4 regions of the Kistimonas scapharcae genome follow, and region 1 is predicted to be linked to each of the others. Evidence: predicted binding sites of a transcription regulator. Region 1 holds the regulator's gene; each other region holds the start of a gene.
What was found. The regulator FNR, encoded in region 1, switches genes on or off when oxygen is low (the NO sensors DNR and NnrR bind a similar motif). The targets are predictions, from matches to a motif close to TTGATNTANATCAA.
Positions count from the first base shown of each region.

Region 1 (3,881 bases):
AACCGCCAAACACTTCAACCTGGTCAGCGGTGATTTTGGCGATTACTCCATAGAACTTGACCCCCGGGAGGCGGACTGGAGCACCATTGGCCACCTGCGCTCGCTCGGTTTCAACCGGATCAGTATCGGCGTGCAGGATTTCAACCCCACCGTGCAGCAGGCTGTCAACCGGGTTCAGAGTGAAGAAGAAACCCGCGATGTTATTGATGCTGCCCGAGCACTGACATTTAAGTCCATTAACATCGACCTCATCTATGGTCTGCCCTTCCAGAGCTGCGCCAGCTTCATGGAAACCGTTGATAAAGTGATTGAAATTCGCCCTGATCGACTGTCTGTCTTCAACTATGCTCACATGCCCAACCGCTTCATGCCTCAGCGGCGCATCAACAGCGAAGACCTGCCCAGTCCACAGGAAAAACTGACTATTCTTGAAAACACGATCACGCGCCTGCTGGATGCCGGTTATGTGTATATCGGTATGGATCACTTTGCCCTGCCCGATGACGATCTGGCTCTTGCCCAGGAAGGAGGCACCCTGCACAGAAATTTCCAGGGATACACGACACACAGCCAGTGCGACCTCATTGGCATGGGCGTTTCTTCGATCAGCCGCGTTGGCAACGTTTACGCACAGAACCACGCAAACATGGAGGAATACGCCAGCCGGGTCAATAACGGCAAACTGGCCATTCGTCGCGGTTTATTGATGAATGAGGATGACCGTATCCGCAGTGCCGTTATCAATCAGTTGATTTGTCACTTCCGACTGGATATCAAACCCATTGAAGAAACGTTCGGCATTCACTTCCAAGACTATTTCGCAGATGCCCTCAAGAAACTGAGCACCATGGCTGCCGATGGACTGATCCGGATGGACAGCCAAAGCATTGTCGTCGAACCCCGCGGCAGACTGTTGATACGCAATATCTGCATGCAGTTCGACGTCTATCAGCAGGTGGCAGAAGTCCAGCGCTTCTCACGGGTTATCTAGCCCTCTCGCCTTAAGCCCTGAAAGAACGCCGGTTTCACGCCTTTTTCTGACATTGAAACCGGCTTTTTTTCATGAAACATTCAGATACGTATCCTCACAGTCTTAAACTTGTCAGGAGAATCCCCTACAATACGGCCGCAACGACTTTTACACCCACCGGTTCACAGGGGTTCTTCTGTATGGTGTCCAAGCTGAATGTGCGGCAAGTGACTCATGTGGCCTGCAGAGACTGCAGCCTGAGTCAGCTCTGCCTGCCACTGGCGCTTAAAATTGAAGATATTGATGAACTCGACAGGATCATCAAGCGAGGACGTCCGCTGAAAAAAGGCGAGCACCTGTTCCTTGAAGGCGATCCTTTTCACAGTGTCTATGCAGTACGCTCCGGCGCACTGAAAACCTACACGGCCACCAACGAAGGTGAAGAACAGATCACGGGCTTTTACCTGCCCAGTGAACTGGTGGGACTGAGCGGTCTCGATACAGAAGCTTATCCGGTGTCTGCCCAAGCGATTGAAACCACGATGGTCTGCGAGATCCCGTTTGATCGTCTGGAAAAGCTCTCCGACGACTATCCGGAGCTGCGTCGTCAACTGATGCGCGTCATGTGTCGTAAAATTCGCGAAGATCAGCAGATGAAACTGCTGCTGTCGAAGAAAAACGCGGACGAACGGATCGCCACATTCCTGATCAACCTGGCCAGCCGGTTCCGTCGTCGTGGCTTTTCATCACAATCTTTCCGCCTGTCGATGTCCCGCAATGAAATGGGCAACTACTTGGGTCTGGCGGTCGAAACCGTCAGCCGTGTGTTCACCCGTTTCCAGAAAAACGGCCTGATCAACGCCAACGGCAAAGAGATTGAGATCACCAACGCCATGGAGTTGTGCGCCCTGGCCGGTGGCAAGCTTGTTGAACACCAGGACATTGTCAACATTCAGTAACGCAGCGCAGGACTCACGCTCTGATGGTTTTTGACCAGCAACTGCTCCACTCCCTGATTCGGGCCATACCTAACTGGCCTGAACCCGGCGTGACATTTCGCGATATCACGCCGCTATTCCAGTCCCCGAAAGGGACAGAAATGATCATCAACACCCTGGCCGAGCGCTATCGCGAGAGGGATATCACCCATATCGGCGCACTGGACGCTCGCGGCTTTCTGGTTGGCTCTCCACTGGCCTGCAAACTGGGACTGCCACTGGTCATTTTTAGAAAGCCTGGCAAACTGCCCTATGATGTGATTCGCGAAGAGTATGCACTGGAGTACGGCTCTGCCGCCCTCGAAGTGCACACAGACGCACTGAAAAAGGGCGATCGCCTGCTGTTAGCCGATGACCTGATTGCTACCGGCGGAACCCTTTGCGCCGCAGCCAAACTGTGCCGCCGACTGGGCGCTGAACCTGTCGAAGCCACTGCCATCATTGACCTTCCAGCACTAGGCGGGTCTAAACGCCTCGACTCGGAAGGCATCCCCAGCTTCAGCCTTTGCAGCTATTGATCAAGCTATTGGCATTACCGCCGATTCCCCGTTTATAGAACCTTTAAGGCAGGGAAGCCTGAAGACCATGGGAATCTGCGCAGACGAATTCAGGGAGTATGTCGTCCAACCCACGTTAGACCATCTCGACATGCGCTCACCATTAGCAGAAAACCTGCTTCTGGGAACAGCAGCCGTCGAATCCGGGCTCGGCTCCCACCTTCACCTTGCCAATCATACCTCACTCGGCATTTACCAGATCAGCCCGGCAACCCATCGCAGAATCTGGGACACCTTTCTCTACAATCAACACGAACTGGCCAGCAAGGTCAGGGGGCTGGCCAGCCAACGGGAATTTCTGCTACACCCACACGCAGAACTCGCCACCAACCTCTCCTATGCAACCGCCATTGCCTGGATGGTGTACCTGAGCGCCGCCCCAATGTGTGACGACCCGACAGTCGCCAATGACCCACAACAGCTTGCTACCCTCTGGCAACAACATTACCAGAGCGAAAACAGTCACTCACCGGAAGTGTTTGTCGAACACTACAACCAACTTATCCTCGGCAAGACAGTCGCGGCCTGACACCAGCTAGTGCCCGCCTCTGCTTATTCCTGGCTTTCCGCACATTTCACGCAGAGATCGGTATAGGGCATGATTTCGAGGCGCGCCATTGGAATATCACCGCCGCACCCGGTACAAAGCCCGTAATCGCCCTCCTCTATTCGCTCCAGCGCTTTCTGGATCAGTCGCAATTCAGCCACCGCCTCATTACCCAAGGCATCCAGTACTTCGTCATTTTCACGCTCCTGGGCCTGCTCGGACCAGTCTGCACTGGCCTTACGGGTCACATCCCGGGTAATGTTGGCGACACGCCGCTCCAGCTCATCCTGCCGGGTTTTCAGCCGCTGGCAAAACACTTCGTATTCTTTATTCATTCGACTCCCTCTGTAGCTAACAAGATCCCGCCCATGCCCTATTCTAGCCAGAGGACCGGTCAGCGCGGTTGATCTGAATCATGGCCGGAATGATCAATACTGCGGACTCATCGCCCCATCCAATCAGCCAAATAGTCTAGCAAAGCCCTATCCTGCCACAGGCTTTCATGCCAGAAAATCTCCAGAGACATTTCTGCCATGAAAAATCTATGTATTAACCGCGCACGCTTGCGGTCATGAATACCTGATTATTTGCGCCCGGGTCTTTATAATGCTGCGAACTTTCATCACTGTGGTTAACGAGAACGGCATTCCTGTTCATCACGGTGTGCCCAAAGACATAACCAAGTATCCTGACTGTATGCAGATTGAGACCCGAAGCGAAAAAGTCAATTTCAACAAGCTGCAGAAGCGCCTGCGCCGCCTGACCGGTCAGGCTATAGCTGCCTACAACATGATTGAGGATGGCGACCG
Region 1 covers NZ_BAABFL010000124.1:27,372-31,252, forward strand. The annotation lists gene hemN (oxygen-independent coproporphyrinogen III oxidase) at 1-991, shown strand, start outside; gene fnr (fumarate/nitrate reduction transcriptional regulator Fnr) at 1,171-1,929, shown strand; gene ABD892_RS08060 (adenine phosphoribosyltransferase) at 1,953-2,486, shown strand; gene ABD892_RS08065 (hypothetical protein) at 2,554-3,054, shown strand; gene ABD892_RS08070 (TraR/DksA family transcriptional regulator) at 3,078-3,407, opposite strand; gene ttcA (tRNA 2-thiocytidine(32) synthetase TtcA) at 3,769-3,881, shown strand, end outside.

Region 2 (3,881 bases), on a different contig from region 1:
TTGGCAATTTCCACCAGATTGGAATGCTGGGGGTTGCCCTTGGCCAGCGGTGAAGGACGTTGGGTAGTCAGGGTGTTCATACAGGCGCCACGGTCGATGCCGTTGCGGTCCGGGGCGTACCAGCTGCCCTGGCCCATGGCGACAACGCCGGGCATGATCCGCTCGGTGACCTTGGCGGCCACACGGATTTCACCGCGGTCGTTCCAGACTTGCAGCATGTCACCGTCGTTAATGCCGCGTGCCTGGGCGTCGATGGGGTTGAGCCAGACTTCCTGACGGTTGGCGTCACGTAATACATCTACGTTGCCGTAGGTGGAGTGGGTGCGTGCCTTGTAGTGGTAGCCGAACATCTGCAGCGGATACTGCTTGCTGTGAGGCGCTTCGTGACCTTCCCAGGAAGATGCATATTCCGGCAGTGGTCGGATGATGTCGCCGTCTTTGAGCGTCCAGGTTGCGGCAATCTGGGCCAGCTGTTCGGAGTAGATCTCGATCTTGCCGGACGGAGTCGCCAGCGGATTGGCTTCCGGGTTCTCGCGGAATGCACGGTATTCGACGTGTGGTTCTCCCGGGTTGGTCTGTTTGACGATACCCATTTTGCGGAAGGTGTCGAAATCCGGCAGTTCCGGGTTGATCTTCCGGGACTCGGCATAGATAAAGCGCAGCCAGGCTTCCTGGTCGCGACCTTCAGTGTACTGAGCTTCCACGCCCAGTCGCTTGGCGACACCGGTACACATGTCATAGACCGAGCGGCATTCGTGCAGCGGCTCGACGGCAGTGTCACAGAAAATGGCGTAACCCATGTTGCCGCAGCTGCCGTTGGTGGAGAAGTCCGGCTGTTCTGCTGCAGTCAGGTCAGGCAGCAGGATGTCCGCATAACGGGCGCTGGCCGTCATGTGGTTTTCGATGACCACGATCATTTCGCACTTTGTGTCATCCTGCAGGATTTCGTGGGTGCGGTTGGTGTCGGCGTGCTGGTTAATGATGCAGTTGCCGGCGTAGTTCCAGATGAACTTGATCGGCGCCTTCAGACGGTCAGCACCACGGATTCCGTCGGTCAGGGCGGTCATCTCGTCGTGGCGATGGATAGCGTCGGTCCACAGGAACATGGGGATGGACGTGGTGACCGGATTGCTCAGGGTCGGGAAGCTGGCGAACGGAATGCCCCAGCTGCCTTCACGGGCGCCGGTGCCGCCGCCGGGAATGCCGACGTTGCCGGTCATGATCGCCAGCATGCAGATGGCGCGGCTGGCCTGTTCGCCGTTGGTGGTGCGTTGAACGCCCCAGCCCTGCATGACGTTACAGGGTTTGGTGCTGGCGATCTCACGGGCCAGGCGAATGATGGTTTTCTCGGGTACTGCAGTGATACGCGCAGCCCATGCCGGGGTCTTGGCGGTGCCATCCGGGCCGTTACCGAGGATGTAGGAAACCCAGGAGGAACCCTTCGGTGCAGACGCTGGCAGGCTGTCTTCGTCGTAACCGATGGTGTAACGGTCGATGAATGCTTTGTCCACCAGGTTTTCGGTGATCATGACCCAGGCCATACCGGCTACGAGGGCGGCATCAGTACCGGGGCGCAGGGGTACCCATTCATCATTGCCGCTCAGCACGGAATCCGTCATGCGCGGATCGAAAGTGATCATCCGGGCATTGCTGCGAGCACGGGCTTCAGTCATCTGGTAAACGACACCGCCGCCACTCATGCGGGTTTCTGCCGGGTTATTACCGAAGTTGACGATCAGCTTGGTGTTGACGATATCAGACGAGCAGTTGCTACCGACCCAGCTGCCACCGAACAGGTAAGGCAGGCCAACGGTGATCTGTGCGGTACTGTAGTCACCAAAGTGGTTCAGGTAACCGCCCCAGCAGTTCATCAGGCGGGCGATAGGTGTAGCCGCCGGTGGCCAGGATTTGGAGACGGTGCCACCCAGCGTACCGGTGCAGTAGTTCAGGTAGATGGCTTCGTTGCCATACTGCTGCTTGATGCGCTTGAGATTGTCCGCGATGGTGTCAAACGCTTCATCCCAGCTGATACGTTCGAACTTGCCTTCGCCACGGTTGCCGACCCGCTTCATGGGGTACTTCAGACGATCCGGGTTGTAGACCCGGCGGCGGAAGGAGCGACCGCGCAGGCAGGCGCGCACCTGGTGGTTGCCGTATTCGTCGTCACCGGTGTTGTCGGTATGGGTCGCGACAATAACACCGTCCTTGACCTGGTGGCGCAGGGCGCAACGGGAACCGCAGTTCACCGTGCAGGCAGACCAGACGGAACGCACCGCTTCGCGTTTTTCCGCAGGGGTGGTCTCTGGTGTGTTGGCCAGCGCGCGCAGCGGCAGGCTGTTGCCCGCGACAATGGCAGCGCTGCCGGCAGCGGCGCCCCATTTCATAAAATTACGGCGCTTCAAGGGGGACAGAAGCACCTTGTCCAGTAAATTCTTCATGCAGTCTATGGATTGCTCTCAGGGAAGAACGGGCTTTTCAGAAAGTTTCAAGTCAATCAGGAATGTCCGCAGTGATTTGTTGTAGCAAAGGGGCGGATATCAGTTCATTCCACTGCGCATGATACCCGTAAGAAAGTCAGGGGATTTTGACCTGTGGCAAAGAGGTGAAGTGTTACATCATTAAACCTTAAAATGCATATGACTCTTGTTTGCTCTATCACTTCAGATTTAAAGGATTTCTGTATGGTAAGCTAGGTAATCCATAATGCCCGGTGGTGTTCCAGGCTTTGGTGGCGAATATTTTTTAAAAACATCAAGCGCAATGGGGGAGTGTACACAGTATAAATTCATGACGCGTTTTCCCATCTGTTTTCGGCAAATAAATCGGCACCTGTCTGCTAATGACATATCATTTGGGGATATGTTTGGAAATTTGAGCCATTGATTAAAAAGTCTGAAAACACCTTGATATTGTTTTCTTTGACGACACTGGTCTTTCTCTAAATATTTATTATCAAGTATCGCCCATCTATGTTCATCGATTGTATTTGGTGAAATGCCCAAGTTTAAAAGCAAAGCACAAAGAGGAGTGTGTTGTTTATAGTAAGCTCTGGATAATATATGGTCCGTTCCGCCGGCTTTTCTAGTGAAAGCTCTGGAAAATATATCGTCCGTTCCGTAGGCTTTTCTAGTGAAAGAAGCGCCGGCCTCTATCAGCATTGCAGCTATATTGATTGAGGTGTTTTTCTCAATGGCAAACAGCGTGCTTTCTCCGCCATGGTTTGGGTTAGCTCCTGCATTCAGCAATAATGAAACGATATCCTCATGGTTTTTAGCGGTTGCAGCCCAAAGAGGTGTTGAATATGTATAGTCTTCTGGAAGATTGGGGGGGTCATAGAAGATAAAATCTGTAGGGGTGACCCCATCGTGATAATTTTCTTTAAGATATTTCAGTAATGCTGGGGTCATGGTGATCGATTTGTTGACTTTTGCTCCTTTGTCTATAAGTGCTTTTGTGACATGGATATTGTTGTGATATGCAGCTGCTTTGAGGGGGAATGATACAGTCTTTTCGTGTTCAGCTTCTATGTCAGCATTGGCTTCAATAAGCATCATGGCCGCTTCTGTATTATTGAAGTCGATTGCATATAAAAGGGGCGAGCGAGCGCCAGCATAAAGAGGCTGATCGAGTGATGTGATGTTGCGATGGATTATGTGTCTTAAAACAGTGTTGCTGAATCGTTTTGTGGCCATCCCTAACATATAGGTAAAGTCATCGTGCGGGTTGTTTTTTTTATATAAATCGGTTAATAAGATACAAGCTATTTTATCATCCCACTGATAACGTATAGATGCCCTTAAGGCTCTTTGAGGAGCATCATCTTTTATATCATAGTGTCCTGCTCTTGCTAGTAGAGTGGCCATGGCTTCCAGTTCCTTGAC
Region 2 covers NZ_BAABFL010000008.1:656-4,536, reverse strand. The annotation lists gene ABD892_RS00695 (DMSO/selenate family reductase complex A subunit) at 1-2,438, opposite strand, end outside; gene ABD892_RS00690 (ankyrin repeat domain-containing protein) at 2,667-3,863, opposite strand.
Region 2: a site for FNR is predicted at 2,585-2,598, ahead of ABD892_RS00695 (DMSO/selenate family reductase complex A subunit). Genes of this name have one in related genera too.

Region 3 (3,881 bases), on a different contig from region 1:
GTTCATCCCCGCTAGACAAAACCAGTAACCGTTACATTGATCAACGGACTGCAGCGGTAACTGCTCCGACGATTCGGAGGTCATGGATTCGCGGAGTTTCTGCACCAGCTCCCCGGTACCGGTTTCTCTTGGGGAAATACGCATGGCGTCCACGCCAATCTCTGCCATATTTTGCCATTGCGGCAACAAGTTACTGCACAGGCCTGACTGGGTCTGTATACCATTCAGGGTAAACAAACGCTCCCCTTCCTGGCTGAAGACAGCCAACCCGTCCGGATGATCAAGACAACGGAACTGACAGTCGTCCTTGGGCAGGTCATACGCCCTGGCAGTAAAACAGCGGGCTGACCAAGCCAGCGGCAGATAGCCATAACTAAAGACTTCCGTTGTGAATTTTTCCCTGATACCCAATGCATCGGACTGGGCAAGAATGGCAGTCAACGCCTCACCGGACAACTCAACCGGCATCACCCAACGCTGCATACCGGCATTAACCATCTCACGCAGCGTATAGGCGTTATAAATATTGATTGCGGGCCCCGCCACAAAGGGTACGCAGGCCTCAGAAAGCAGCTGTATTGCCCCGACATCGTTGGCCTCAACCAGAAACTCGCCATTACCGCAGATTTTTCGCAGTGACGCGAGTTCCGACGCCGCTTCCAACAACGTCAGTGTCGAAAGCACCACCTCCTTCCCTGCCACCTTCAAATTGCGGGCAATCGTCAACCAGTCATCCAGACGCAGTTCGCGACGCTTGGCACAGACCGTTTCCCCCAGGTAGATACGATCCACCGGCCAGTCTTCTGCTTCGCGGTAAAAATCCAGTACGTCCTGCTTTTTCCAGAAAGCCAGTACCGGCCCCAATGTAATTTCCATGACAGATCCTTGACCGTGTGATTGAAGGGGCATTACTGCCAGGCTCGCTGATAGGCACCCAGTGTTGTCTGACTACCTTCTGACAGATGAGCGAGTGATCGCATCCACTCATCCCTGGGCTGATAGCCGCCGGGGTTATGCCGATAACTGTCCAGCGCCTCACGCCAGACACGGGTCACTTCAGCGGTATAGGCGGGACTGCGCTGACGGCCTTCAATCTTCACGGCAGAAACACCCATTCGGGTCAATTCCGGGATTAACGACAGTGTATTCAGGCTCGTGGGCGTTTCCAGTGCATGACAGGTCTTGCCCTGCACCGAAAAGCGTCCTTTGCAAAGGGTGGGATAGCCGGCATTTTCACCGTCCTGGTAACGGTCAATAAGGACATCATTCAACCGTGACTCCAGACCTGCTGGCGTTTCTGACCAGCGTACAAAGCGTGCAGGTGAGCAGGCCCCGACTGTATTGGGCGATTCCGCCGTCAGGTAAGATGACAGGTAGCAACGCCCCTCCGACATGATACATAAGCTACCGAAAGCAAAGACTTCCAGCTCAACAGGGCTCTTCTCCGCCAGTGCCGCCACCTGCTTGACTGAAAGCACCCTGGGCAATACGGCGCGCTTGATACCGAATCGCTGCTGATAAAACGACAGGCTGGCAAGGTTGGTGGACGACGCCTGTACTGACAGATGCAACCCAAGATCCGGGTGGCGATCCCGTGCATAGGAGAGCACCCCCATGTCGGCTGCAATCACAGCATGCACATTCAAATCCGCCGCCATATCAACGGCACGTTGCCAGCGCGACCAGCCAGCAGGTTGCGGATAAGTATTGATGGCCACCAGGATCTTCACCCCTTTCATCCTGGCGTAGTCAAGCGCCTTGACGGCCTTGCTTTCATTGAAATTCAATCCGGCAAAGTGACGGGCATTGGTGTCGTCACGAAAACCGATGTAAACCGCATCCGCACCGTTATCAACGGCCGCCTTGAGGGCCGGCAGACTACCGGCAGGGCAAACCAGCTCCATGTTTCACTCCATTCTTCTTAAGCGAAGCATGGTAGCGGGCTATCCCGGCAGAAACCTTGATCCCCATCAAGCACTGGGAATCCAAACACTGACAACCAAAAGAGTGGCATATCAATTGCTTAAGCTTTGATAACGGAATCTGCGCGCTGTAACAAGAGGAAACAAAGAGGAACATAACGGCTACACCAATACGCCGCATCCGCGATTAAAGTCAAAGAAACGTACCGAAAGAGAGAGCAAGGAGCCAACCATGGGATCAAGAAAGCTATTCAACGTCGACGAACTTTCCGGCCGTCTAGCGGAACATGTCATGGCATCCACAGAAAGCCGTACATGGCGTGAGAGCCTGATGCAGGAAGGCATCTTCGAACACACAGAAATCGGCCAGCTGAGCGAACGGGAGCTGGCATTGATTCAACGCACATTGCTCACCACCCGTTTCAGAACCATGAGTGAAGATCAACTGCTTCAGGCCATGCAACAATACAGACTGCCCTGGCGAGTTGATCTCGACACCGAATACTCTGCAGCAGCCGTCGCTTATTGAGCGACGGCCGTCTTCAGGACTGACTCCAAAGGAAAGGTCTCGATTTCTGAATAACGCGCACCTTCGGGTGACAGGTCACTACGAATCAAGACAATATCCTTGACGGTCAAATGGAAACCCGGCAGGCGCCAGACAGACATGGAGAGACGGTGCGTATCCGCCGGGAATCTTGCCAAAGTGACATGCGGTCTGAAGTGGCGGGACTGACTCGGGATACCCGCAGCAACGGCCAGTTCGTCACATAATGTGTAAAGCCTTTCCATCACTTTGCCCGAGTGCACCATCAGCGCCATGACGCGCGGAAGATTTGTGGAAGGAAAGTAGTTGACCTCTCCGGTCATGCAACGAAAGCCGTCGACATCCTGCAGGGCTTCATGAAGCCCATGGGAGATCTGCTGTAACTGATCTTCCGTACAACTGCCGAGAAAGCGCAGTGTCAGATGATAATCCTGTGGTGCCACCCAGCGCAGCGTCTCGACCAGATCCTCACCAACATGGTGACGGGCCTTTTTATAGAGTGCTGCAGAAACATCCAGAGGCAAACGGTAGGCAATAAACGCCCGTACCTTGCCGGAATTCCCTGCTTTCATATCGTAAACCGCCTGATCGGATCAGCCGCCCCAGTGCTAACGGGCTATCAATAACAGCTGATACACATTTATAGTTTTTTGCCTGCAGACCAGCCCTGAACCATTGACGTAAAGTTACTGCTGATGCACATGCCAACTCTCTGCCAGTGCATAAAAAAAACGTCGATTGACTTTCAGTCCACCATTTATCGCTTCTGCAGGCCATGGATATATCCATTCTGGCATTTTAAAGCGCACAAGGCGCAACGCAAGTCCTGAACGTAAACAATTCAAATTATCATCCGGGATATTGCTGTCAACAAAGGCTACTGGCCGCTGTCCAAATTCCCGGTCAGAAACCGGCACCACAATAGCCTGACGAACACCAGGCAGCGCCAGCAACGCTTTCTCAATCTCTTCCGGCTGAATATTTTCTCCGCCAGAAATAAACATGCTGTCTCGTCTTCCGGTCACTACCAACTGCCCGTCATCAGTAAAAAAACCGAGATCCCCCGTAGCGAACCAGCCCTCATCAAGGGGCAGATCACATTGTCCACCACATTGGTAATACCCTTTGAAGAGCACCTCTCCGCGAACCTGAATTTCTCCCTGCTGACTGATTCTGACCTGTCGATACGGTAAGGACTGCCCCGAGGTTAACCGCTGATCATCAAGAAAAAACGGCGTGCCTGTACAAACTTGTGAGCTGGATTCGGTCAGCCCATAACTGGTCAGAATACGAACACCCTGCGTGTTGACGTCCGCAACCAGATCAGACGATACATAACCACCACCCATTAAAATGACCTTGACCGATGTATCTTGAAGCGATACCTGATCAGTCTGCAACAGTCGATACAA
Region 3 covers NZ_BAABFL010000472.1:20,131-24,011, reverse strand. The annotation lists gene ABD892_RS23900 (U32 family peptidase) at 1-876, opposite strand, end outside; gene ubiU (ubiquinone anaerobic biosynthesis protein UbiU) at 909-1,904, opposite strand; gene ABD892_RS23890 (hypothetical protein) at 2,155-2,451, shown strand; gene thpR (RNA 2',3'-cyclic phosphodiesterase) at 2,445-3,041, opposite strand; gene menE (o-succinylbenzoate--CoA ligase) at 3,156-3,881, opposite strand, start outside.
Region 3: a site for FNR is predicted at 1,961-1,974, ahead of ubiU (ubiquinone anaerobic biosynthesis protein UbiU). Genes of this name have one in related genera too.

Region 4 (3,881 bases), on a different contig from region 1:
AATGGGGATACGCCTGACATGGATTTCGCTGGATACCGGAAGCGGAATGGAAACCACAAACAACTGCCGGGAAGGGTGGCGGTATCTGACCAAAACTAGCCGTAGACGGAGATAGTCATGCCGATCATTTCGTCCACCGTTCCTGTTCAGAAAACGATATCGTCTCGGAAAAAGCGTTTCGAATTTCCGGATATTTACGTCATTTTGTTCAGCTTTATTGTGCTTGTGGCTTTTCTTACCTGGATTGTCCCGGCAGGTTCTTATGAGCGACAAGTGCTGCCTAATGGGCGGGAATCGGTGGTACCCGGTTCTTACCAGGTTATGGAGCAGACGCCGGTCGGCATCATGGATGTGGTGACTGCCATTCCTGTGGGTTTACGAGAAGCGTCCAGCGTCGTGTTTTTAACTTTGCTGGTGGGTGGTGCTGTGGGCGTCATCCGTAAAACCGGTGTGATCAACATGGGCATCAATGCCATGATGCGGGTGCTGGGCCGGCGAACAGAATTGCTGATCCCGGTTCTGATGGGGATTTTCTCCCTGATCGCCGCCTTCATCGGGACACCCGAACTGGGTATTGCCTACCTGCCCATTGTCTTGCCGCTGATGCTGAAACTGGGGTATGACACCATTACCGCTACCGGTCTCGTGTTATGCGCTACAACACTGGGCTTTGCATTTGGGATTACGCCGCCGGCCACCGTGGGGATTGGTCATATGCTGGCTGACCTGCCGATGTTTTCCGGCGCCTGGTACCGCGCTATTTTCTATTTCCTGGTTCAGTTTATGTGTGCCTGGTACATCATGCGCTATGCCGCACGGGTTAAGGCTAACCCGGCGTCTGGCAGTAATTTCGAGGTAGATCAGGAGTTACGGCAAACGCTGGCGGCAGATAGCAGTGAAGAGACGTTTACCTCTCGTCAGCGTTTTGCAGGCATTGCGACCCTGATCATGTTTGTGGGTGTGATCGCTTCCATTTTGAAGTTTGCCCTGGGCTTTGATGAAATCTCTGGCCTGTTTGTGGTGATGGCGGTGATTACCTCCCTGCTGGTGGGTTTCTCGCCGAACAAAATTTGTGCGAATTTTAATGAGTCTTTCAGGGAAATCCTGGTCGGTGCCATGATCTGCGGTATTGCCCGTGGGGTTTCAGTGATTCTGGAATCCGGGAATATCATGGATACCATCGTCTTCCACCTGGCGGAGTGGGTGGGGCATCTGCCCCAGGCATTTACGGCTGTCGGCATGTTGTTTGTTCAGACAATGTTTAACTTTCTGGTCCCATCCGGCAGCGGCCAGTCGCTGATTACCCTGCCCATTCTGATTCCCCTGGCAGACCTGGTTGGGTTGACCCGGCAGGTGGTGGTGCTTTCAACCCACTGGGGGGATGGCATCACGAATATTCTGTTCCCGACATCTGGCTATTTCGTTGCCATATTGGTGATTGGGCAGGTTAGCCTGGCGAAATGGATCAAGTTCTATTTTCCATTATTCCTCGCGATTCTCACCACAGCTACGATGGGTCTGGTGATTGCCCGGATGATTGAACTTGGACCATTTTAAACGTCGCAGCAAGTGTTTAATTGGCAGGCTGAATACCTGCCAATTTTAAAGTATCAGCCAGTGAACGGTGTGGAGTGATAATGCAGAATGTTTTTGTGTTAGCTCAAGGGGGTAAAAGTCTATCATGCAGCGTGCCGTCGGATCTGACTTAACAATTCCTGATAAATGTTTTGATTGAGAACAGATTTACCCCAGGATTTTGACAGCGCCTGTGCCTGTTCAGCACCTACAATCTCTTCTACCACCACACTTGTCGTGGCATAAGCGAGTGATATAAGGATGCCTTCTTCACGTGACCAATTGCGCACGTCTCCACCGATGAATTCCATGACGCCACACAGTTTATGTAGCCTGGATGCTGAATTGCTGAATTGCTGAATTGCTGAATTGCTGAATTGCTGAATTGCTTAATTGCTGAATTGCTTAATTGTGTAACGAGTGCATCATAGGTGTGCTGGTCATCTTTTATGGTTTCAAACAGATTTGTTAATTCTCCGATGTAATGTCCCAAATCGTACTTGTCACCCGTCTGTTGCTGTAAAGCGATTCTTGCTGCTGAGGTTGACGCTAAAAACTGTTCGCAATCTCCAGTGGCGAGTGCATTGATGACTTGGCTGAGGTGTCTTTGGGTATCGTTATTCAATACACCCATTCTGATGGACACCGTCGGCTCTGTGCTTTGAATCAGTCGATTTTTCAGGCAGGTAAAAAAGTTAACGATAGACCGCCAAAGACTTTTCAGGAGATGGAAGCGTTCTCCGGTATTGGTAACCGTTCTGCCTGCCTTTTTATTTACTGATAATGCCTGATCTTCGGCTTTTGAACGCTGAACCGGGGCATGGTTACTTGTTTTCCTTACGGGTGGCATCCGGCAGTCCTTGGCAAATGGTGTATGAATCAGTTTAGTTGATGACTTTGGCAGGCTGTTAAGGAAAGTGAAACATAAGCGGAGAACCTTGCAGTGCTATCAGCCATGTAAACGGAAGATGTTGGTATCCATCGCTTATTTGATCTACCTCAAGGATCAGGACGGCATCCGGCGTATATTTGCTAGCAATTATAAAATTTATTGTTAGCAATGCGAGGGGCGTCCCATGTCTGAGTTGAAACCCAGGAAATCCTTCAAGATGCCGGACATCTACATTGTCCTGGCGATTTTCATCCTTGTGATGGCGGCACTGACCTACATCATCCCTGCGGGTATGTATGAGCGAGAGACTGTGGAGACAGCCCATGGCGTCAAGGAGTTCGTGGTGGCGGACTCATACCATCGGGTCGAGCAAAGTCCGGTCAGTTTCATGGATCTGGTGACCGCCGTACCGGATGGGCTCAAGCGAGCCGCCTCCATTGTCTTCCTGACCTTCATGGTCGGTGGCGGAATGGGCCTGATCAAGCGCGCTGGCCTGATCGACCTGGGCGTCCACAAGCTGGCCGACAGCGTGGGCGACAAGGCGATCATGATCATCCCGATTCTCATGGTGCTGTTCAGTACCCTGGGGGCATTTATCGGGGTGCCGGAACTCTCGCTGGCGTATCTCCCGATATTGTTACCCCTGTTTTACCGGCTGGGTTACGACGGCATGACGGCCATGGCAGTCTCCCTGCTGGGGCCTTGCATGGGGTTCACTTATGGTCTGACCATCCCCGGTTCTGTCGGTGTCGGGCAACAGATTGCCCAGCTGGAGATGTTCTCCGGTTCCGGATTCCGGGCCCTTGTATTGCTTATCGTGGTGGTAGTGGCTGTGCTCTACACCATGCGTTACGCCATGAAGGTCAAAACGAATCCGCACCTGAGCCTGAGCCGGGATTCTGATACGGTCATGCGCCAGAAACTGGCAGAGATGGAACCGGAAGGTGAAATAAACGCGACACGTCGTCAGGTTCTGGCCGGTTATGCCTGCTTCATCATGTTCCCGACAGCCATTGCAGCGATCCTGATCAATAACCTGGGATTTGAGGCGATTGGTGGCCTGTTCCTGTTCATTGGTCTGACGGCAGCAGCGATTGCCGGTAAAGGCCCCCAGCAGATTTGTGACGACCTGAACGCCAGTATGCGTGACATGATGGTCGCTGCATTGTTGTGCGGTGTGGCCAGCGCTATTGCGGTGGTGATGGATCGCGGTGTGATTACTGATACGCTGGTATACTACCTCGAATATGTCCTGCGCAATACACCACCATCGTTGTCTGCTGTGGGCGTGTTCTGGACCCAGTCCCTGTTCAACTTCCTCGTGCCTGGCGCAACAGCGCTGACCGTGCTCACCATGCCGGTGTTATCACCGCTGGCATCATTGCTGGATATCCCCCAACAGGTGATTGTTTCT
Region 4 covers NZ_BAABFL010000437.1:15,475-19,355, forward strand. The annotation lists gene ABD892_RS18175 (YfcC family protein) at 118-1,557, shown strand; gene ABD892_RS18180 (hypothetical protein) at 1,796-2,425, opposite strand; gene ABD892_RS18185 (YfcC family protein) at 2,652-3,881, shown strand, end outside.
Region 4: a site for FNR is predicted at 2,565-2,578, ahead of ABD892_RS18185 (YfcC family protein). Genes of this name have one in related genera too.